DNA from 3 places in the Burkholderia sp. FW306-1C-G01B genome. Region 3 is predicted to be linked to each of the others. Evidence: riboswitches for the same ligand, from Rfam matches in the RefSeq annotation. Region 3 holds a riboswitch; each other region holds the start of a gene.
The links. Region 3 has a riboswitch for cobalamin ahead of cobG (precorrin-3B synthase). Riboswitches for the same ligand answer to the same signal wherever they lie in the genome.

Region 1: it holds a riboswitch for cobalamin, as region 3 does, so the genes downstream of both, AC3WLY_RS07315 (CbtB domain-containing protein) here and cobG (precorrin-3B synthase) in region 3, are expected to answer to the same signal.
Region 2: it holds a riboswitch for cobalamin, as region 3 does, so the genes downstream of both, AC3WLY_RS21420 (TonB-dependent receptor domain-containing protein) here and cobG (precorrin-3B synthase) in region 3, are expected to answer to the same signal.

Annotation. Positions count from the first base shown of each region.
Region 1 covers NZ_JBYSWZ010000002.1:662,126-669,252, forward strand. Annotated here, with positions in the region: gene AC3WLY_RS07295 (MFS transporter) at 1-149, shown strand, start outside; gene metE (5-methyltetrahydropteroyltriglutamate--homocysteine S-methyltransferase) at 345-2,639, opposite strand; gene AC3WLY_RS07305 (LysR family transcriptional regulator) at 2,766-3,674, shown strand; gene AC3WLY_RS07310 (CbtA family protein) at 3,696-4,424, opposite strand; gene AC3WLY_RS07315 (CbtB domain-containing protein) at 4,438-4,647, opposite strand; cobalamin riboswitch at 4,681-4,818, opposite strand; gene AC3WLY_RS07320 (histidine phosphatase family protein) at 4,873-5,460, shown strand; gene AC3WLY_RS07325 (inorganic phosphate transporter) at 5,641-7,127, shown strand, end outside.
Region 2 covers NZ_JBYSWZ010000010.1:236,658-243,784, forward strand. Annotated here, with positions in the region: gene AC3WLY_RS21410 (ABC transporter ATP-binding protein) at 1-537, opposite strand, end outside; gene AC3WLY_RS21415 (FecCD family ABC transporter permease) at 534-1,532, opposite strand; gene AC3WLY_RS21420 (TonB-dependent receptor domain-containing protein) at 1,572-3,470, opposite strand; cobalamin riboswitch at 3,533-3,786, opposite strand; gene AC3WLY_RS21425 (ATPase) at 3,941-4,291, shown strand; gene AC3WLY_RS21430 (cell division protein ZapA) at 4,288-4,602, shown strand; RNA gene ssrS (6S RNA) at 4,684-4,865, shown strand; gene AC3WLY_RS21440 (EVE domain-containing protein) at 4,977-5,438, shown strand; gene AC3WLY_RS21445 (SIMPL domain-containing protein) at 5,632-6,372, shown strand; gene lgt (prolipoprotein diacylglyceryl transferase) at 6,484-7,127, opposite strand, start outside.
Region 3 covers NZ_JBYSWZ010000017.1:149,417-156,543, forward strand. Annotated here, with positions in the region: gene cobM (precorrin-4 C(11)-methyltransferase) at 1-371, opposite strand, end outside; gene AC3WLY_RS29160 (cobalt-precorrin-6A reductase) at 415-1,146, opposite strand; gene AC3WLY_RS29165 (cobalt-precorrin-5B (C(1))-methyltransferase) at 1,143-2,231, opposite strand; gene cbiE (precorrin-6y C5,15-methyltransferase (decarboxylating) subunit CbiE) at 2,231-3,466, opposite strand; cobalamin riboswitch at 3,669-3,860, shown strand; gene cobG (precorrin-3B synthase) at 3,969-5,348, shown strand; gene AC3WLY_RS29180 (precorrin-8X methylmutase) at 5,341-5,967, shown strand; gene AC3WLY_RS29185 (precorrin-2 C(20)-methyltransferase) at 5,964-6,698, shown strand; gene cobJ (precorrin-3B C(17)-methyltransferase) at 6,695-7,127, shown strand, end outside.

The DNA of each region.
Region 1 (7,127 bases), on a different contig from region 3:
AATGGTGGCCGCTCGCGATCCAGTACACGAGTGCCGCGATCCTGTCGTCGCTGTGCGTGTGGCTGATCTCGCGCCGCGTCGGCATCGACGATGCCGGTGCGCCCGGCAAGGCGAACGAGCCGCTGCCGCGCGGCGCGCGCACCGCGTAACGTTCGCAACGGACAGGCTGCTTCACTCGCCTGCCCGGTCATCGCATGCAAGGGGCGGCGCAACCACGCCGCCCTTTTTCATTTCGCCGCCGAAAGGCCGAGCGCACGGTGAGCATCGCGTTGCGCTTGTCGCCGAACACGCTGCAGAACCGGCCGTGCGGACGGATGCAGTCGTCGCGACAGGCGCAGCGCTTGCTATTGCACCTGGCTGCGCAGCGCCTTCGCCGCCGCGACCATGTTCGTCAGCGCCGGAATCACTTCCGCCCACTGGCGCGTCTTCAGGCCGCAATCCGGGTTCACCCACAGACGCTCCGCCGGAATCCGTTCCGCCGCCTTCTTCATCAGGCCGACGATGTGATCCTGCGTCGGGATGTTCGGCGAATGGATGTCATACACGCCCGGCCCGATCTCGTTCGGATACCTGAAGCTGTCGAACGCGTCGAGCAGCTCCATGTCCGAGCGCGACGTCTCGATCGTGATCACGTCCGCGTCCATGTCGGCGATCGACGCGATGATGTCGTTGAACTCCGAATAGCACATGTGCGTGTGGATCTGCGTATCGTCCTGCACGCCGTTCGCGGTGATCCGGAACGACTCGACCGCCCACTTCAGGTACTCGCTCCATTGCGCGCGGCGCAGCGGCAGCCCTTCGCGCAGCGCGGCCTCGTCGATCTGGATCACGCGCACGCCGGCCTTCTCGAGATCGAGCACTTCGTCGCGGATCGCGAGCGCGAGCTGGTAGCACGACACCGAGCGCGGCTGGTCGTCGCGCACGAACGACCAGTTCAGGATCGTCACGGGGCCGGTCAGCATGCCCTTCATCGGCTTGTTCGTCAGCGACTGCGCATACGTGATCCACTCGACCGTCATCGCCTTCGGGCGGCTGATGTCGCCGAACAGGATCGGCGGCTTCACGCAGCGGGAACCGTACGACTGCACCCAGCCAAACTGGCTGAACGCGTAGCCGTCGAGCTGCTCGCCGAAGTATTCGACCATGTCGTTGCGCTCGGCTTCGCCGTGCACGAGCACGTCGAGCCCGAGCGACTCCTGTTCGCGAACGCTGCGTTCGATTTCAGCCTTCATCGCCGTGCGGTAGCCGGCTTCATCGAGCGCACCTGCCTTGAACCGGCTGCGCGCCTGGCGGATTTCGGCGGTCTGCGGGAACGAGCCGATCGTCGTCGTCGGGAAGGCCGGCAGGTTCAGTCGCGCCGACTGCTTCGGCGCGCGCTGCGTATACGGGCTCACGCGGTTGCCGAGCTGCGTGTCGATGCGCGCGATCGCCGCCTTCACCGCCGGGTTGTTCACGCGCGGCGAGCGGCGGCGCGAGTCGATCGCGGCGGCGTTCGCGGCAAGCGCATCGGCCACCTTGTCGCGGCCGCCGTTCAGCGCGGTCGCGAGCACCTTCAGCTCGTCGAGCTTCTGCAGCGCGAACGCGAGCCACGAACGAATCTCCGCGTCGAGCTTCTCCTCGCTCGCGAGATCGACCGGCACGTGCAACAGCGAGCACGACGGCGCGAGCCACAGGCGATCGCCCAGTTGCTTCGCGAGCGGTTCGAGCCAGTCGAGCGTCGCGCTCAGGTCCGTCTTCCAGATGTTGCGGCCGTTGATCGCGCCGACCGACAGCACGCGCTCGGCCGGCAGTTCGCGCACCAGAGCGTCGATTTCGTCGCGTGCATTGATCGCGTCGACATGCAGCCCGTCGACCGGCAGCGAGCTCGCGAGCGTCAGGTTGTCCTGAAGCTGGCCGAAGTACGTGGCAAGCAGCAGCTTGATGCGACGCGTCTCCAGCACCGCATACGCGGTGCGGAACGCCTGCCGCCATTCGGCGTCGAGCTCGGTGACGAGAATCGGTTCGTCGATCTGCACCCATTCGACGCCCTGCGCGGTCAGCGTGTCGAGCAGCGCGCCGTACACGGGCAGCAGCTTCGGCAGCAGCGCGAGACGATCGGAATCGTCCTTCGCCTTGCCGAGCCACAGGTACGTGACGGGGCCGATGATCACCGGCTTGGCATTCACACCCTGCGCCTTCGCCTCGGCCAGTTGCTGGAGCAGGCGCGACGGGTCGAGCGAGAAGTTCGTGTCCGCGTGGAATTCCGGCACGATGTAGTGATAGTTCGTGTCGAACCACTTCGTCATTTCGCCGGCCGAGACACCGCCGCAGCACGCCGCATGCTCTTGCGCCGACTGCGCCGAACGGCCGCGCGCAACCCGGAAATAGTTGTCGAGCACGTCGCCGTGGAAGCCCTGCACGCGCTTCGGCAGGTTGCCGAGCGTGAAGCTCATGTCGAGCACCTGGTCGTAGAACGCGAAATCGCCGATCGGTGCCAGATCCAGATCGCGCTGGTCGTTCCAGTGACGCTGGCGCAGCTCGGCGCCGAGCGCCTTCAGCTCGTCGCGCGACGATTCGCCCTTCCAGTAGCGTTCGAGACCGAACTTGAGTTCGCGCTTCGCGCCGATGCGCGGAAAACCGAGGTTGTGTGTCCTGACCATGAAGCTGCCGTCCAGATGTAGTGAATGTCCGGCAGCCATGATAGGGATTTCAAACCATGAAATAAAATGGCATTATTTCATTCATCCATTAAATTTGTTCATGCATCTGTTGGGCGAGCGATATCCATGCTGGAACGATTCCATCTCGTCGTCATTCGTGAAGTCGAGCGCCAGGGCTCGCTGACCGCGGCCGCCAATGCGCTGCATCTCACGCAGTCGGCGCTCAGCCATACCGTCCGGAAAATCGAGCAGCAGCTCGGCACGCCGATCTGGGATCGTGAAGGCCGCGGCCTGCGGCTCACGCAAGGCGGGCAATATCTGCTGAAGCTCGCGAACCGGCTGCTGCCGCAGTTCGAACTCGCCGAGGAGCGGATGAGGCAGTACGCGAAGGGCGAGCGCGGCACGCTGCGCATCGGGATGGAGTGCCACCCGTGCTACCAGTGGCTGCTGAAGGTCGTGTCGCCGTATCTGTCGCGCTGGCCCGACGTCGACGTGGACGTGAAGCAGCGCTTCCAGTTCGGCGGCATCGGTGCGCTGTTCGGCTACGACATCGACGTGCTCGTCACGCCCGATCCGCTGAACAAGCCGGGCCTGCGCTTCGATCCCGTGTTCGACTACGAGCAGGTGCTGGTGGTCGCCGACTCGCACCGGTTCGCCAACGCCGACTACGTGACGCCCGAGCAACTGACCGACGAGATCCTGATCACGTACCCGGTCGAAACCGACCGGCTCGACATCTACAACCAGTTCCTGACGCCGGCCGGCATCGTGCCGAGGCGCCACAAGTCGATCGAGACGACCGACATCATGCTGCAGATGGTTGCGAGTGGGCGCGGCGTGGCCGCGCTGCCGAGATGGCTCGCCGACGAATACGCGGACCGGATGCCGGTCGTGCCGGTCAAGCTCGGCAAGCAGGGGATCGCGAAGCAGATCTTCCTCGGCATCCGCGAAGCGGATGCATCGATCGACTATCTGGCCGCGTTCGTCGCGCTGGCGCGCGAATCGACGTGGAGCGCGCCGCGCATGCTGCGCTAGGCACGCCCGTTGCAATGCGCGTCAGGCGGCGCGCATGCCGATGCGTTCGTCGCGTTCCACCCATGCGCCGAACAGCAGGCCGATCGTCGTCCACATGATCGCCTGCATGCCGATGGCCGCGACGCGGAACTTCCACAGCACGGCGGCCGGGAACGCGGCCGGCACTTCGTCGATCGACGGCAGTCCGAACTGCACGGCCGCGATGATCGCGATGAATACGAGGCCCGCGACGATCGACGCATTCCATTGGCCGAGCTTCGCTAGCAGATGGCGGCGCACGCTGACCGAGAACGCCATCGTCGCGATCGAGATCGCGATCATCAGGAAGAACAGGCCCGTGCGATAGCCGATCGTGTCGGGATCGCCGACCGACGGCGGATTGGCCGGGTACTTGATGTTCGGCACGATCACGAGCGCGACGAATGCCGCCAGCGCAAGCCACGCGGCCAGCGGCCGTGCCGGAAGGCGGCCGCCTCGCCCGTATGCATACGCAAAGACCAGCGAGAACAGCCCGCCGAATGCCGCGCCGTAGGTCACGACACCCGTCAACAGGCCGAGGCCGGCCTGCGTGTCGCGGCTGACCAGTTCGTGCTCGTGCTCCGGCACGTCGCCTTTGGCGGCCTCGAGCTTTTCTTCAAAGGAAATCGCCTGATCGACTTGCGGTTCGCCGACGATTTTCGCGAAACCGAACGTGAGGAGGCCCGCGGCGATGCCTGCGAGCATCCCGCGCATGAGCAGCTTTCCGACCATCGTGTACTCCGCGTCAGTGGCAGGGAAAGCCGAGCAGATGGCGGCCGTCGTGGACGAATTCATGAACGACCATGCCCGGCACGAGCGACGTCGCGCCTTGTTCCGCGCCGACGAAATAGAGTGCGAGCAGCAGGATCAGGCCGGCGAACACGGCCCACGGCAGCAGTTCACGGACGGGGATGGGTGCCGGCACGACAACCGGCTTCAGCACTGCTTCGCTCATGGATGCACCTCAGGGGAATCGCGCCCCGGCAAATGTTGGATGGGTACGAAGGCAGGTCTGGCTTCCGGGATCGGGATTCCCCGGTTACAGTGGCGCGACCGCGCCGGGATTGCACCGGCTTCCGCGTTTCGTATCGGGCGAATTGTACGCGCGAACGTCCGCGTATTGAAGGAGTGAAAGCCCGCGGACGACCGCGCACCCGCTCCGGCCCCTCCGGAAACCGACATGAACATGCATGCCTCGCTGCGCCTGATCGCACACGCATCGACCCGAGCGATGCGCACCGGCACGTTTCCCGACGACGATCCGCTCGATGCACGCGGGCTCGCGGACGCCGCCGCGCTGCGCAACCGATGGGCAGGCGTCGCCGGCTCGCTCGTGCTGTGCAGCCCCGCACGCTGCGCGCGGCAGACCGCCGATGCGCTCGGGTTGCTTGCCGACATTGATGACGCGCTGCGCGACATCGACTACGGAAACTGGCGCGGCAAGCGGCTGCACGACCTCGCGCGCGACCTGCCGGACGAACTGGGCGCATGGATCGCCGATCCGTCTGCGTCACCGCATCGCGGAGAGTCGTTCGAAGCCGCCGCTCGCCGCGTCGGCGCATGGTTGAACGCGCTGCCGCCTGGCCGCGACATCGTCGCGATCACGCATGCGGCGATCGTTCGCGCGGCCGTCGCACACGCACTGCGGATGGCTCCCTACGCTGCAGCCCGCATCGACGTCGCGCCGCTGTCGTGCACGACCTTCGTTGCATCGCCGCGCGGCTGGACGTTGACGACGAACGACGATCGGCGCGGCACCGGTGCGTAAGTCCCTGCCGTGTCGTGTTCACTATGTGGACAGAGATGCGAGCCGACGTGTCCCATCTCGGTCGCATGCCGACGTTCACCTTACATCGCTGCAAGACATACCGTTCGTCGTCTAGATTGTCATCAAACTGACTGCTGGCCGCAGCTAGGATCGGACGCGGTTCCCTTACGAGATGCCGCCATGAATCAACCCGCTTCGTCCGCCGCGAACAATCGCGGCTCCGTCGAGCGCAACCGGCAGGTCGGCTATGCCTTCTTCCTGCTGGTGCTCGCGATCGGCGCCGTCTATATCGCCACGCACCTGATCGCCGATCTGTCGCCGGTCCGCGAAGGATCGCTGTTCCCGTACCTGATGCTCGGCGCCGCGCTGCTGATCGCGCTCGGCTTCGAATTCGTCAACGGTTTCCACGATACCGCGAACGCGGTCGCCACCGTGATCTATACGCACTCGCTGACGCCGAACGTCGCGGTGATCTGGTCCGGCATGTGGAACTTCCTCGGCGTGATGGTCTCGAGCGGCGCTGTCGCGTTCGGCATCCTGCAGTTGCTGCCGGTCGAGCTGATCCTGCAGGTCGGCAGCGGCGCGGGCTTCGCGATGGTGTTCGCGCTGCTGATCGCCGCAATCGTCTGGAACCTCGCGACCTGGTATTTCGGGTTGCCTTCGTCGAGCTCGCATACGCTGATCGGCTCGATCATCGGCGTCGGGCTGATGAACCAGTTGATGCACGGGCCGTCGGGCACGAGCGGCGTCGACTGGGGCCAGGCGCTCGGCGTCGGCAAGTCGCTGCTGCTCTCGCCGATCGTCGGCTTCCTGTGCGCGTCGCTGCTGCTGCTCGTGCTGAAGGCCGTCGTGCGGATTCCCGAGCTGTACAAGGAGCCGCCGAAGGACCAGCCGCCGCCGTTCTGGATTCGCTGCCTGCTGATCCTGACCTGCACGGGCGTGTCGTTCGCGCACGGTTCGAACGACGGGCAGAAAGGGATGGGCCTCATCATGCTGATCCTGATCGGCACGGTGCCGACCGCGTATGCGCTGAACAAGGCCGTTACGCCTGCCGAATCGCAGACCTTCGTTGCGGTCGCGAACCAGGCCGCCGCGACCTTCGGGAAATACACGAACGGCGTCGCGCCGTCCGCGAACCCGCGCGCCGACGTCGAACACTACGTGCAGCGTCGCGAACTGACGCCCGCCGTGCTGCCGGCCGTACAGCAGTTGTCGACGTCGCTCGCGACCGCGGTCGGCGCGTCGGGCTCGATGGCAGCCGTGCCGCAGCGCGACGTCGACAACGTGCGCAACACGATGTATCTGGTATCCGAAGCCATTCGCCTGATCGAGAAGTCGGGCCAGCCCGCGCTTGCCGCTGACGACAAGCTCGCGATCGACAACTATCGCAAGCAACTCGATCACGCGACCAAGTTCATTCCGACATGGGTGAAAGTTGCCGTTGCGATCGCACTGGGCCTCGGCACGATGGTCGGCTGGAAACGGATCGTCGTGACCGTCGGCGAGAAAATCGGCAAGCAGCATTTGACGTACGGACAGGGCGCGTCGGCCGAACTCGTCGCGATGCTGACGATCGGCGCCGCCGACGTGTACGGGCTGCCCGTTTCGACGACACACGTGCTGTCGTCGGGCGTCGCGGGCACGATGGCGGCGAACGGGTCCGGGTT
Region 2 (7,127 bases), on a different contig from region 3:
CGGCTCGTCGAGCAGCATCAGCGACGCATCCTGGCACAGCGTCGCGGCCAGCGCGACGCGCTGCCGCTCGCCGCCCGACAGCGACAGCACGTCGCGCGACGCGAGCGCGGTCAGGTCGAAGGTCGCAAGCGCGTCGCGCGCGGCCGCGCGGTCGCCGTCGCGCTCCCAGCCCCAGCCGCCGAGATACGGAAAGCGGTTGAGCAGCACCGTGTCGAACACGGTCGCGCTGAATGCATCGTGCAGTTGCTGCGGCATCAGCGCGCGACGCTGCGCGAGCTGCGTGGGCGGCCATGCGGCAAGCGGCCGGCCATCGACCTCGACCCGGCCGCCGGCCGGCGGGTGCAGCCCCGCGAGCGTCGCGAGCAGCGTCGTCTTGCCCGCGCCGTTCGGCCCCGCGACGCACCAGATTTCGCCGGGGCGGAAGGCCTGCGTAAAGCCGTCGAGCAGCGTGCGCGCGCCGGCCTTCAGCGTCAGGTCGACGGTCGCGCAGGCCATGTCGTTGCCGGAAGCAGCGGCGTACTGCGCAGTGCCTGTCATCGCATCGGCCTCCTCAGCAACATCCACAGGAACACCGGCACGCCGATCAACGCGGTCATCACGCCGACCGGCAGTTGCGCGGGCGCGATCGCGGTGCGCGCGAGCAGGTCGGCCGCCATCACGCCGCCGCCGCCCGCGAGCATCGCGGCCGGCAGCAGCATGCGCTGGTCGTTGCCGAATGCGAGCCGCAGCGCGTGCGGCACGACGAGGCCGACGAAGCCGATCGTGCCGGCCGTCGTCACCGCGGCCGCCGCGGCCAGCGACGCGACGAGATAGATCCGCACGCGCAGGCGCGCGACGGGTACGCCGAGCGCGAGCGCGGTCGCGTCGCCACGCAGCAGCACGTTCAATTGCGGCGCGGCCGGCAGCGCGACACATGCGGCCAATAGCAGCGCGCCCCACGCGAACCACGGTGCGGTCACGCCGTTCAGGTCGCCCGTCAGCCAGAAGATGATCCCGCGCAACCGCGCATCGGGCGCGAGCGACAGCAGCAGCGTGACGAGCGCGCCCCACCCTGCCGCGATCACGACACCGGTAAGCAGCAGCCGCGGCGACGCGTCACGCGAGTCGCCGCGCCACAGCTCGCGGCGCGCGAGGCCGAGCACGAGCGCAACCGACACGAGCGCGCCGGCGAACGCCGACGCATCAACGAGCCACCACGCACCGCCCGCGATCATCGCGACAAGCGCAAACCCGGCCGCGCCGCCGGACACGCCGAGCACGTACGGTTCCGCGAGCGGGTTGCGCAGCAGCACCTGCAGCAGTGCACCGGCAAGCGCGAGCAGCGCGCCGCATGCAAAGCCCGCGAGCGCGCGCGGCAGGCGCAGCGTGCGGACGATGTCGGCGAACAGCGCGTCGCCGCCATGCGGCACGAGCGACGCGAGCGCCTGCCACGGCGACATCGGCACGCTGCCGATCGACAGCGACGCGACGAACAGCAACGCGACCGCGGCGGCCAGCGCGGCCCAGATCGCGGCGGCGCGCGCGGCGCTCATGCCGCGCACGGCGCTGCGCACGACGCGCGGCGCATCCGCTTACTGCTGCTGCCAGCCGAGCGTGACATAGGCGCCGCGCTTCGGCGTGTTGTAGGCGTATGCAAGCTCGTAGTCCTTGTCGAGCAGGTTATCGATGCGCGCGCTGACGTACCACGACTTCGTGATGTTGTAGCGCGCGGACAGGTTGACGATCCCGTAGCCGCCGAGCCGCCCGCCGCCCGGATCGTTGCGCGCGCCGCTCACGAGCCATTCGCCGCCGACACGCCACGCGCCGAATGCGCGGTTCACGGCCATCGACGCGAAACGTCGCGCGCGGCGGTCGAGATCCTGATTCTGCGTTTCGTTGACCGGGTTCTGCAACGTGGCGGCAACCCGTACGTCGGTCGCGCCGACATGCCCCTGCCACGATCCTTCGAGCCCCTGCACCTTTGCGCTGCCGACGTTCTGCGCAATATAGTAGAAACCGCTCCCGTCGGGCCGATAGTTGATCAGGTTCGCGTAGCGCGTCTGGAACGCGGTGAGCCGCATCACGCCCACCGCATCGGACGCATACTGCAGCGCGGCCTCGATCGAATGGCTGTGCTCCGGCTGGATCGACGGATTGCCGGCCATCGGGTAATAGAGGTCGTTGAAGCTCGGCGCGCGAAACGCGTCCGAATAGCTCGCGGTCACCTTCCAGCGATCGGTCAGTTCAAGGCCGTAGCCGAGATAGTAGGAATTGGCGCCGCCGAAGTCCGAGTACTGGTCGCGGCGCAGGTTCGCCTGGAACTGCTGGCGGCCGAAGCGCCCCGAATAACCGATCCAGCCGGAATTCACGTGACGCTGCGGCGCGGCATACGCATTCGACATGAACTGCTGGTCGAGCCGCTCGTAGCCGGCCTGGATCAGGTGATCCGGTGCGATCCGGAAATCGTTCTGCCACGTGTACTGGCGGTTGTCGGTATTGAAGTGATCGGTATAGACGCCGTTCAGCGCCGACTGGCTGCGATCGTTGCCGGTCGACACGCTCAAGTGAGCGGTCCACCAGTCGGTCAGCTTGCCGTTCGCGAACGCACGCACCTGCTGCACGCGCGAATAGAGGTTGTTCAGGTCGGTCGGCACGCCCCACGCATTGTCGTAGCTGTCGTTGCCATTCGACTGGAAGTAGCTGACGCCCGCATCCCAGCGGTCGTTGAAGCGGTGGCGCAGCGCCGCGGTGATGCTCTCGTTCAGGTAGCCGTTCGCATTCGGGTTCGCATTCGGCTTCTTCGCCGGGTCGAGCGCGGAAAAACCGTTGTCCTTGTCGCGTGCGATCGACACGCTGAACGTCGTCTTCCCGTCGCCGTCGAGCCGGCCCGCTACGCCGGCCTGCTGCGTCTGAGTGCCGTAGCTGCCGACTCCGACCGCGAAGTTGAAGCGCGGCGGATGATTGCCGCCGTCCTTCGTGAACACCTGCACGACGCCGCCGATCGCGCCCGAGCCGTACAGCGACGACACGTTGCCGTTGACGATCTCGACGCGCTCGATCTGATCGAGCGGCAGCTGGCTCAGTTGCGCGGCACCGAGACTCGCGGAATCGACCCGCACGCCGTCGATCAGCACGAGCGACTGCGTCGACTCCGCGCCGCGCAGAAACATCGTCGCGCTCGCGCCGGGGCCACCGTTACGCACGATCTGCGCGCCGGGTGCGAACGCGAGCAACGTCGGCAGATCGGCGCCCGGATGCGCGGCGATATCCTGCGCGTCGAATACGGTGGTTTGCGGAATCGTGTCGGCCAGCGCCTGCGGCGCGCGCTGCGCGGTGACGACGACCGGTTCGAGCATGGTCGCAGCGGCAGGCCGGGCCGCTGGCGCGGCGGACGTTGCCGCGGGTACGGCGGGCGCCGAGGTCTGCGCGGCGGCGGCAAGCGGCAGTCCGCAGAGCGCGCCGAGCGCCGTGCGGACGATTGGGGTCAGCATGAAGATATCCCGTGAAGCACTGCGCGCCCCGCCTCCCCGCAGGCCGCGCGTCACGAAGCCCGTGCGGGCTCCCCGCCTCGGCCGGTATCCGGGCTGGCGGCGTACCGGCTCGCCTTCCCGCGCGATGACGCGCAGTGGCCCGCGCCCGCGTGCGAAACCTGCACGCGGAACGCGCCTGAGCCGGCCTGCGTCACTGGACGCGGCCGCTTACCGTTGCGGGGGCAGCGCAGGTTGGCGGCCTCCCGGCGGAGCCCGCTCCCTGCTTCCCGTTTAACCGCGCGTTCCACGCGCGAGCACCGAGGCGGCGCCAGTTTAGGAGCCGCTCGCGCGAGCGTCAAGGAAGCGTCCGGACCCGCACGTGGCGCGCCTATTCGCGGCAAGAAGCGGGGGTGTTACGACTGGAAACGTTACAGATGTCGGATTGCGCGTTATTCCGCGCTAAAATGCTGGGTCTTTAGAGGACGCAGCAAATGCTCAACGAACTCGAAACCCTATCTCAAAATATTGGCCGTCTGATTTCGCTGAACAAGCGCTATCACTCGGAACGGCTCGCGCTCGAGGAGCAGGTCGCGCAATTGCGCGCGGAAGCGGACACGGTCCGCGCGGAACTCGCGCAACTGCGCGATGAACGCAATGCGCTCGCGGCCGAGCGCGACACGCTGTCGGCAAAGATCGACGACGCACAGGTGAAACTGAACGCGATTCTCGAAAAGCTGCCGCGCTCGAAAAGCGCGGAGCAAGCCGACAACCAGCTCGACCTGCTGGATGCGCAGGCGCGTACGGATGGCGATGACGCGGCCAGCCACGGAGAACATGCATGAGTACCAAGCAGATCGAAGTCTCGATTCTCGGTCAGGCGTATCGTCTCGCCTGTTCGGCCGAGACCGAAGCGGCGCTGCTCGAGGCGGTCGCGCGCGTCGACGCCGAAATGTCGAAAATCCGCTCGAACAGCTCGGTACGCGGCACCGATCGCATCGCGGTGATGGCGGCACTGTCGCTCGCATCGGAATTGCTGCGGCTGCAAACGAGCGTGCGTCACGGTGAAGCATTTCCGGCGGAGGAAATCCGTCGTACAATGCACCAGATGAACGAACAGCTCGGCGCGGTGCTCGCACAGCACGAGACGCAGTAACGTTTTAATCGATGCGTCGATTCCCCTTGATCTCGGCGATCAACGGTGGTCAAATTGGCGCATCGAAACACAGTTCAGTCAGCTTCCCTGCCTGGTTCGCCAAGGTCATATATTCCTTGAACCAATGCCATGTGCACGGTTGCGGAAATTTGTAGCACGGGCGCGCGCGTCACTCTGTCTGATGTACCCGAAGTGCTGCTAACTGCGACCAATTCTGAACCTCAGGTTCAGGATGCCGGCCTAGCGGCCAAGGCGGGGGCCTATCCAACGGCATCGGGCGAGTCCCGGTGCCGTTTTCTTTTTCAGGGTCTGTTTGCATGTGCAACGCGCATGCAAACAGACCCTCATGCCTCCTACTGCGTCGATCACGATCCATGCAATACTGGCTGATGAAGTCCGAACCGGACGAAGCAAGCATCGACGATCTCGCCAACGCACCGCAGCGCTCGCTGCCGTGGACCGGCGTGCGTAACTATCAGGCGCGCAATTTCATGCGCGACACGATGAAGATCGGCGACGGCGTGCTGTTCTATCACTCGAGCTGCCCCGAGCCGGGCATCGCAGGCGTCGCCGAAGTATCGTCGACGCCCTACCCCGATCCCACGCAGTTCGATCCGAAAAGCCCCTATTACGACCCGAAGTCGACGCAGGAAGCGCCGCGCTGGCTGCTCGTCGACGTGCGCTATGTGAAAAAGTCGCCGCTCGTGCCGCTCGCCGCACTGCGCGAACACGACGAACTCGCCGACATGCGCGTGCTCGCACGCGGCAACCGGTTGTCGATCACACCGGTCACGCGCGCAGAATGGCGGTTCATCACCGAAAAGCTGATGAAGTAGGCGCACGCAGTAGGCGCACGCGCCAAACGTCAAATCTGGTCAGCACGCGCTGCCGCCGCGGAACTCGCGGGTCTTTCGCGCAGCCTAAGCAACCGCTGTCGGCCAATCGGGCCGGCTGTTGTTTTTTTCGCGCGGTACGCCCGCGTCGCGCACGCGTGATCCGCGTGCGCGCCCTCGCACAAGGAGTCCAACAATGACCAAGAAATCCGCACTCGCGCTGTCGCTCGCACTCGCCGCCGCCGTTCCCGTCGCGCTGACGCTCGCGTCGCCCGCCGCGCACGCGCAGACCGCGAACCCGCACTTCCCGGAACCGGCGGGCGTGCTGTCGCTTTCGTCGCAGGCCAGCGCCGACGTGCCGCAGGACATCATCCACATCACGCTGTTCTACGAGCAGCAGGCAAAGGATCCGGGCAGCCTCACGTCCGCGCTGAACCAGCGTGCCGATGCCGCGCTGTCGCAAGCGAAGGGCGTACCGGGCGTCACCGCGCACACGGGTGCATTCTCCGTGTATCCGAGCACCGATCGCGACGGGAAGATCTCCGCATGGCGCGGCCGCACCGAGGTCGCGCTCGAATCGCGCGATTTCGCCGCGGCGTCGAAGCTTGCAGGCCAACTGTCGAACCTGATGCAGGTCGCGAACGTCGAGTTCTCGCTGTCGCCTGAAGCGCAGCGCACGGCCGAGCAGAAGCTCACGACCGAAGCGATCAAGTCGTTCCGCGCCCGCGCTGACGAAGCCGCGAAGGCGTTCGGCTACAGCAGCTACACGATCCGCGACGTCAACGTCGGCAGCGGCCGCAACGTGCAGCCGTACCCGCGCATGATGGCGATGGCCGCGGCGCCGATGGACAGCGCGAAGATGAGCGCACCGATCGCGGTCGAAGGCGGCAAGGCCACCGTGTCGGTCACCGTCAACGGCTCGGTGCAGATGAAGTAACGCGCAACGCGCGGCTGTCGGAAACGCAAAACGCCGGCCCTCGGGTCGGCGTTTTTCATTTGCATGCGTGTTGCCGATGCACGCGCCAGTTGCGCGCGCATCGATATCGCATCACGCAGCCGCATTCGCCGCGCGGCGACGATACGCCCAAACCATCAGCGCGATGCCCCCGAGGATCATCGGCAGCGACAGCCACTGCCCCATCGACAGGCCGAGCGCAAGCAGGCCCAGGAAGTCGTCGGGCTCGCGCGCGAACTCGACCGTGAAACGCGCGAGGCCGTAGCCGATCAGAAACAGCGCGGACACGGCGCCCATCGGCCGCGACCTGCGCGAGAAGAAGAACAGCGCGAAGAACAGCGCGATGCCTTCGAGCGCAATTTCGTAGAGCTGCGAAGGATGGCGCGGCAGCATCTGGTATTGCATGAACACGTCGGCGAGATGCCACTTCTCGACGAGCGCCGGATGCTTCGGCAGCCAAGCCGCATCGTCGCGCATCGCGCCCGGGAACAGCATCGCCCACGGCGCCGCCGGGTCGGTCACGCGGCCCCACAGCTCGCCGTTGATGAAGTTGCCGAGACGCCCGGCCGCGAGCCCCGTCGGCACCATCGGCGCGACGAAATCGGTGACCTGCAGCCAGTGGCGCTTGCGCTGCCACGCGAACAGCATCATCGCGAGCGTCACGCCGAGGAAGCCGCCGTGAAACGACATGCCGCCCTCCCACACCTTGAACACGTCGAGCGGATGCGAGAAGTAGA
Region 3 (7,127 bases):
GTCAGCTCGACGCCGAGCGTCGCCGCGCACGCGGCCGTGGCCGTCACGCCCGGCACGATTTCGTACGGAATCCCGAGCGCCTTCAGCCGGCGGATCTGCTCGCCGATCGCACCGTACAGCGACGGATCGCCCGAATGCACGCGCGCGACGTCCTGCCCTTTCGCATGCGCGGCGGCGAGCAGCGCGACGATCGCGTCGAGGTCGAGTTCGGCCGTATTGACGACCTGCTCCGCGCGATGGCCGTCGAGCACGGCCGCCGGCACCAGCGAGCCCGCATACAGGATCACCGGGCAGGTGCGCACGAGGCGTTGGCCCTTCACCGTGATCAGCTCCGGGTCGCCGGGGCCCGCGCCGATGAAATACACCGTCATCGAAAAATCTCCGTCAATTCGTTGGACGATCGGCCGCGCGGCGTCACGCGCGCGCGGCCGGATCGAGTGCGTCGACCAGCGCGGCGGCCGAGTCGAACGTGCGGTCGGCGTCGGGCAACGGCGGCCGCCGCAGCATCACGACCGGCAGCCTGCGTTCGCGCGCGACGTCGAGCTTGGCCTCGGTGGCCGCACCGCCGCTGTTCTTGCTGACGACGACGTCGATCCCCATCAGCGCGAACAGCGCGCGCTCGCCGTCGAGCGTGAACGGCCCGCGCGCGGCAACGATCTGCGCGTGCGCGTTGCCGGGATGCGCGTCGAGGCAGCGCACGAGCCAGAACTGGTGCGGCGGAATCGCATCGAGATGCGCGAGCGGCTCGCGGCCGAGCGTGAACAGCGGCCGCTTGAACGGCGCGAGCGCGGCCTCGATGCCGGCCCAGTCGTCGACCATCCGCCAGTCGTCGCCGGGTTGCGGCACCCATGGCGCGCGGCGCAGCGCCCACAGCGGCACGCCCGCGTCGCGCGTCGCGGCAGCGGCATTCGCGCTGATTTGCGCGGCATACGGATGTGTCGCGTCGATCACGAGGCCGATGCCGGCGCTGCGCAGATACGCGGCCAATCCGGCGGCGCCGCCGAAACCGCCGACGCGCACGTCGCAGCGCAGGTCGTCGGGCACCTTGCCGAGGCCGGCCAGGCTATACACGTGATGCGGGCCGAGCGCGCGCGCGATTTTCAGCGCATCGCCGGTGCCGCCGAGCAGCAGGATGCGCGCGCTCATCGCGCCTGCCCGACGAAGCGGCCCTGCCGGTCGATCGCGAACATCTCGACGGCGACCGAAGGCGGCACGATATCGCGCGCGACGCGCAGCGCCTGCGCGCAGACGAGATCGCCGAGCGGCACGCCCGCGGCCAGCGCCAGCTTCAGCGCCTCCTGGCTCGTGTTCGCGGCGCGCATCGCGGCCTGCAGCGCATCGCTCGCACCGGCCTCGGCCGCCCACTGCGCGAGCAGCGGCAGGTCGATGCTCGAATGGCGGCTGTGCAGGTCGAGGTGGCCGGCCGCGAGCTTGCTGAGCTTGCCGAAGCCGCCGCACATCGACAGCCGCGCGACCGGCGCGCGCCGCAGATGCTTGAGCACCGCGCCCGCGAAATCGCCCATCTCGACCAGCGCCATGTCGGGCAGGTGGTAGTGCGCGCGCATCGCGTCTTCGCTCGTGTTGCCCGTGCACGCGGCGATATGCTGGATGCCGTTCGCGCGCGCGACGTCGATGCCCTGGTGGATCGACGCGATATAGGCCGAGCACGAGAACGGCCGCACGATGCCGGTCGTGCCGAGGATCGACAGCCCGCCGACGATGCCGAGGCGCGGGTTCATCGTCTTCAGCGCGAGCGCTTCGCCGCCTTCGACGCCGATCGTCACGTCGAAGCCGCCCGTGTAGCCGTGCTCGGCCGCCAGCGCGTCGAGGTGCGTCGTCATCATCTGGCGCGGCACCGGGTTGATCGCCGGTTCGCCGACCGGCAGCGTCAGCCCCGCACGCGTGACCGTGCCGACGCCCGGCCCCGCGTGAAAACGCACGCCGGGCGCCGCCGCGAGCGCGACGCGCGCGAAGATCAGCGCGCCGTGCGTGACGTCGGGATCGTCGCCGGCATCCTTGATCGTGCCGGCTTCGGCGCCGTCGGCCGTGATCCGGCAGAACTCGAGCCGCATCATCACGCGCTGCCCCTTCGGCAGCACGATCTCGACCGCATCGTCCGCGTGGCCCGCGAGCAGCAGGCGCGCGGCCGCGAGCGACGTCGCGGTCGCGCAGCTGCCGGTCGTGTAGCCGAAGCGCAGCGGTGCGTGCTGTTCGGGGGTTTCGTCGCGCATCACGCGTCCATCGGGTTCGACGGTCCGGCCGCGTCGGGCTTGCGCACGTCGTACAGCGTGACCGGCAACGGCTGCCGCCAGGTATCGAAGCGGCCGAGCGGCTCCGCATGCGCGAGCGACACCCGCGTGAGCGTGCCGCCGTGCACATCGCGCCATGCGGCGAGCGCCATCTCGCCCTGCAGCGTGACCGCGTTCGCGACCAGCCGGCCGCCGGGTTTCAGCGACGACCAGCACGCGTCGAGCACGCCGGGCGCCGTCGCACCGCCGCCGATGAAGATCGCATCCGGCGCGGCGAGCCCGGCGAGCGCGTCGGGTGCGCGCCCCGCGATGAGTTGCAGGCCCGGCACGCCGAGCGCGTCGCGGTTGTGCTCGATGTAGCGCTGCCGCTCCGCATGCGCTTCGATCGCAATCGCCTGGCATGACGGATGCGCACGCATCCATTCGATGCCGATCGAGCCGCTGCCGGCGCCGACGTCCCACAGCAGCTCGCCGGGCGCGGGCGCGAGGCGCCCGAGCGTCACCGCGCGCAGGTCGCGCTTGGTGAGCTGGCCGTCGTGGCGGTACGCATCGTCGGGCAGGCCGGGCGTGAGCGCGCGGCGCGGCGCGTCGGGGCCGGCCTGGCAGTCGAGCGCGACGAGATTGAGCGCGGCCGTTTCGTCGACGTTCCAGTCCTGCGCGAGGCCGTCGACACGCCGCTCGAGCGGGCCGCCCAGATGTTCGAACACGCTGATGCGCGTCGGCCCGAAGCCGCGTGCGGCGAGTTCGGCCGCGACGGCGGCCGGCGTGCGGCCGTCGGCGCTCAGCACGAACAGGCGCCGGCCCGGCAGCAGGTGGCGCGCGAGCGTCGCGAGCGGACGCCCGACGAGCGATACCGCGCCGATATCCTGCAGCGCCCAGCCGAGGCGCGCGGCCGCGAGCGACAGCGACGACGGCGCGGGCAGCACGCGCCATTCGTCGGGGGAAAGCTCGCGCGCGAGCGTGGCGCCGACGCCGAACAGCATCGGGTCGCCGCTCGCGAGCACGCAGACGGGCGACGGGCGACGCGCCAGCACGCCCGCGACGTCGAACGGCGACGGCCACGTTTCGCGCGCGGCCGGCAGCCGTGCGGGCAGCATGTCGAGATGCCGCTGCGCGCCGACGACGAGCGTCGCGTCGAGCAGCGCGCGCCGCGCGCTGCGTCCGAGCCCCGCGTAACCGTCGTCGCCGATGCCCACTACCGTCAGCCACGCCGTCATGCACCCTTCCCCATCGTTCGATTCCATCGTGTCGCCGCGCGGCCGAAAAAGGGCCGGCGCAGCCGTCCGCATTGCGAAAGACGGCATGGTACCGTGTTCCATCCCGCGTTTCACCTGCCGGCCCGCCGGCGCCGGGCCAACCCCCGCTTCGTCCGCCGAGAACGGCTTTCCGGTCGCGAATTGCGGTCGAAATCGGGTATCCTACGGCCGTTCGTTCGCCGGTGCCCTTCGGGGCCGAAGAGGGAACACAGGGCGCGCCGCGCGCCGCTGTGGCTGCCCCCGCAACTGTAGACAGCGAGCCGATCTCCCCCCTCACGCCACTGGTTCGACCGGGAAGGCCGGGAGCCGGCGCCGACCTGTCAGCCAGGAGACCTGCCGGCCAGAAAGTGCGTGCGTGCCAGTCGGCGTCGGGCGGGGTGTACCGATGCGTTGGCCCGCGGCGCGACACTGTCCCGATACCCCGTTGAGTTCCGCCCCCGATTCGATTCCTGCGTCGCCCGTCGTGCGCCCGTCGGCCTGCCCGGGGCTCGTGCGCGTCGTCGCGGCCGCCGATGGCGGGCTGTGCCGGATCAAGCTGCCGGGCGGCCGGCTCGACGCGCGCCAGGCGCGTGCGATCGCCGCCGCCGCGCGCGCATACGGCTCCGGCGCGATCGACGCGACCAATCGTGCGAATCTCCAGCTACGCGGCATTCGCGACGGCGCGGCCGACGCGCTGACGCGCGCGTTGCTCGACGCGGGGCTCGGCCCGCGCGCCGATGTCACCGCAAAATCGACCGCGGACGCAATCGCCGATGCGGCCGCACTCGCCGCGAGCGACGACGTCCGCAATGTCATGCTCAGCCCGCTCGCCGGACACGACCCCGCCGCGCTCGTCGACAGCCGCGCGCTCGCCGTTCCGCTGCTCGACATGCTGGCCAGCGAGCCGCGCCGCGGCGAGCTGTCGCCGAAATTCGCGATCCAGCTCGACGGCGGCGAATCGGTCGCGGCGCTCGATCATCCGCACGACATCTGGCTCGCCGCATGGCGCCGCGACGACGGCGTGGTGCGCATCGCGGCCGGGCTGGCCGGCTGCCCGCCGGTCGCATTCGATGACACGCCTGCTTCGGTCGATGTGTCGCCCGACCAGAGCGTCGCGCTCGTCCGCGCGCTGCTGCTCGCGTTCCTCGATCTCGCGCCGGCCGACGTCACGCGGATGCGTGCGCTGCTCGCGACGTGCGGCGAACGGGCGTTGCTCGAACGCGCGCAGCACTACCTGCCCTTCCCGCTCGCGGCCGATCCCGCGCTCGCCGGCTGGCGACGCACGCGTTCCGACGCCGCACTGCGTTTCGGCGCGCGCTTGTCGCTCGACGCGGCGCGCTGCAGCGTCGGCGCGCAATTCGTGCTCGGGCGGCTTGATGCGACGCAGCTGGAACGGCTCGCCGCACTGGCCGAAGCCGACGGCGACGGCACGCTGTCGATGACGCCGTGGCAAGGCGTGTTCATCCACGGCGTGTCGCACGCACGCGCACCGGCCACGCTCGATGCGCTCGCGGCGCTCGGCCTCGTCTGCGCATCGTCCGACCCGCTTGCGACGCTCGTCGCGTGCACCGGCAGCGCGGGCTGCGCGAAAGCGCACGCCGACACGAAACGCGACGCGCTCGCGCTCGCCGCACGCATCGGCCATCCGGTCGACGTGCACCTGACCGGCTGCGAGCGCCACTGCGCGCTGCCGCATCCCGCTGCGCACACGCTGGTCGCGGTGGCGCCCGCGCACTACGACCTTTACCGGCGCGACGCCGCCGCGGGCCTCGGCGCCCCGCTCGCGCGCCATCTGACGATTGACCAGGCCGCGGCCCGACTGACGGGCGCACGGCATAGCCAGGACACCACCACCGATGCTTGACTACATTCGCGACGGACAGGAAATCTACCGCCAGTCGTTCGCGACGATCCGCGCCGAGGCCGACCTGTCGCAGGTTCCGCCCGATCTCGAGAAACTCGCGGTGCGCGTGATTCACGCGTGCGGGATGGTCGACGTCGTCTACGACCTGCGCTTCTCGGCCGGCGCCGGCACCGCGGGCCGTACGGCGCTCGCGGCCGGCGCGCCGATCCTGTGCGATGCGAAGATGGTTGCCGAAGGCATCACGCGCGCGCGGCTGCCGGCCGGCAATCCCGTGATCTGCACGCTCGGCGAGCCGGAGGTGCCCGACCTCGCGCGCCATCTCGGCAACACGCGCTCGGCCGCCGCGCTCGAACTGTGGCGCCCGCATCTCGCCGGCAGCGTCGTCGTGATCGGTAACGCGCCGACCGCGCTGTTCCACCTGCTCGACATGATCGACGCCGGCGCGCCGCGCCCCGCGCTGATCCTCGGATTCCCGGTCGGCTTCATCGGCGCGGCCGAATCGAAGGCGATGCTCGACGCCGACAGCCGCGGCGTGCCGTACGTCGCGCTGCTCGGCCGGCGCGGCGGCAGCGCGATGGCCGCCGCCGCGGTCAACGCGCTCGCGACGGAGGTCGAATGACGACCGCGCGCGGACGCCTGTTCGGGGTCGGCGTCGGCCCCGGCGACCCCGAACTGATGACGATCAAGGCGCTGCGCGTGCTGCAGGCCGCGCCCGTGGTCGCGTATTTCGTCGCGAAGGGCAAGAAAGGCAATGCTTACGGCATCGTCGAAGCGCACCTGCTCGACACGCAGACGCAGCTGCCGCTCGTCTATCCGGTGACGACCGAGGCCTTGCCGCCGCCGCTCTGCTACGAGACGGTGATCGCCGACTTCTACGATACGGCCGCGGAAATCGTCGCGGCGCACCTCGACGCGGGCCGCGACGTCGCGGTGATCTGCGAAGGCGACCCGTTCTTCTACGGCTCGTACATGTACCTGCACGACCGCCTCGCACCGCGCTACGACACCGAGGTCATCCCGGGCGTGTGCGCCATGCTCGGCGGCACGGCCGTGCTCGGCCAGCCGCTCGTCTATCGCAACCAGAGCCTGTCGGTGCTGTCGGGCGTGCTGCCCGAGCACGAGCTGCGCGCGCGGCTCGCGCAGGCCGACGCGGCCGTCGTGATGAAGCTCGGCCGCAATTTCGACAAGGTGCGGCGCGTGCTCGACGAACTCGGGCTCGCGAAGCGCGCGTTGTATGTCGAGCGCGCGACGATGGCGAGCCAGCGCATCGTGCCGCTCGACGAAGTCGACCCGATGGCGTCGCCGTATTTCTCGCTGCTCGTCGTGCCGGGGGAAAAATGGCAAGGATGACGACTCCGCCCGCGATCGTGATTCTCGGCGCGGGTGCGCTCGACACCGCACGGCGCATCCAGGCGCGCTACCCGGGCGCCCGCGTGCACGGGCTCGCGTCGCGCGTCGATGCCGACGAGCCGTTCGACGAACTCGGCGCGCACCTGCGCGAACTCTATGCGCGAGGCTTGCCGATCGTCGCGCTGTGCGCCGCCGGCATCGTGATTCGCTGCGTCGCGCCCGCGCTGGCCGACAAGGGCGTCGAGCCGCCGGTGCTCGCGGTCGCGGAGGACGGCTCGGCCGTCGTGCCGCTGCTCGGCGGGCTGACGGGCGTCAACGCGATCGCGCGCGAAATCGCCGATTGGCTCGGCGTCGCGCCGGCGATCACGACGAGCGGCGAACTGCGCTTCGGCGCGTGCGTGCTCAATCCGCCCGAAGGCTATGCGCTCG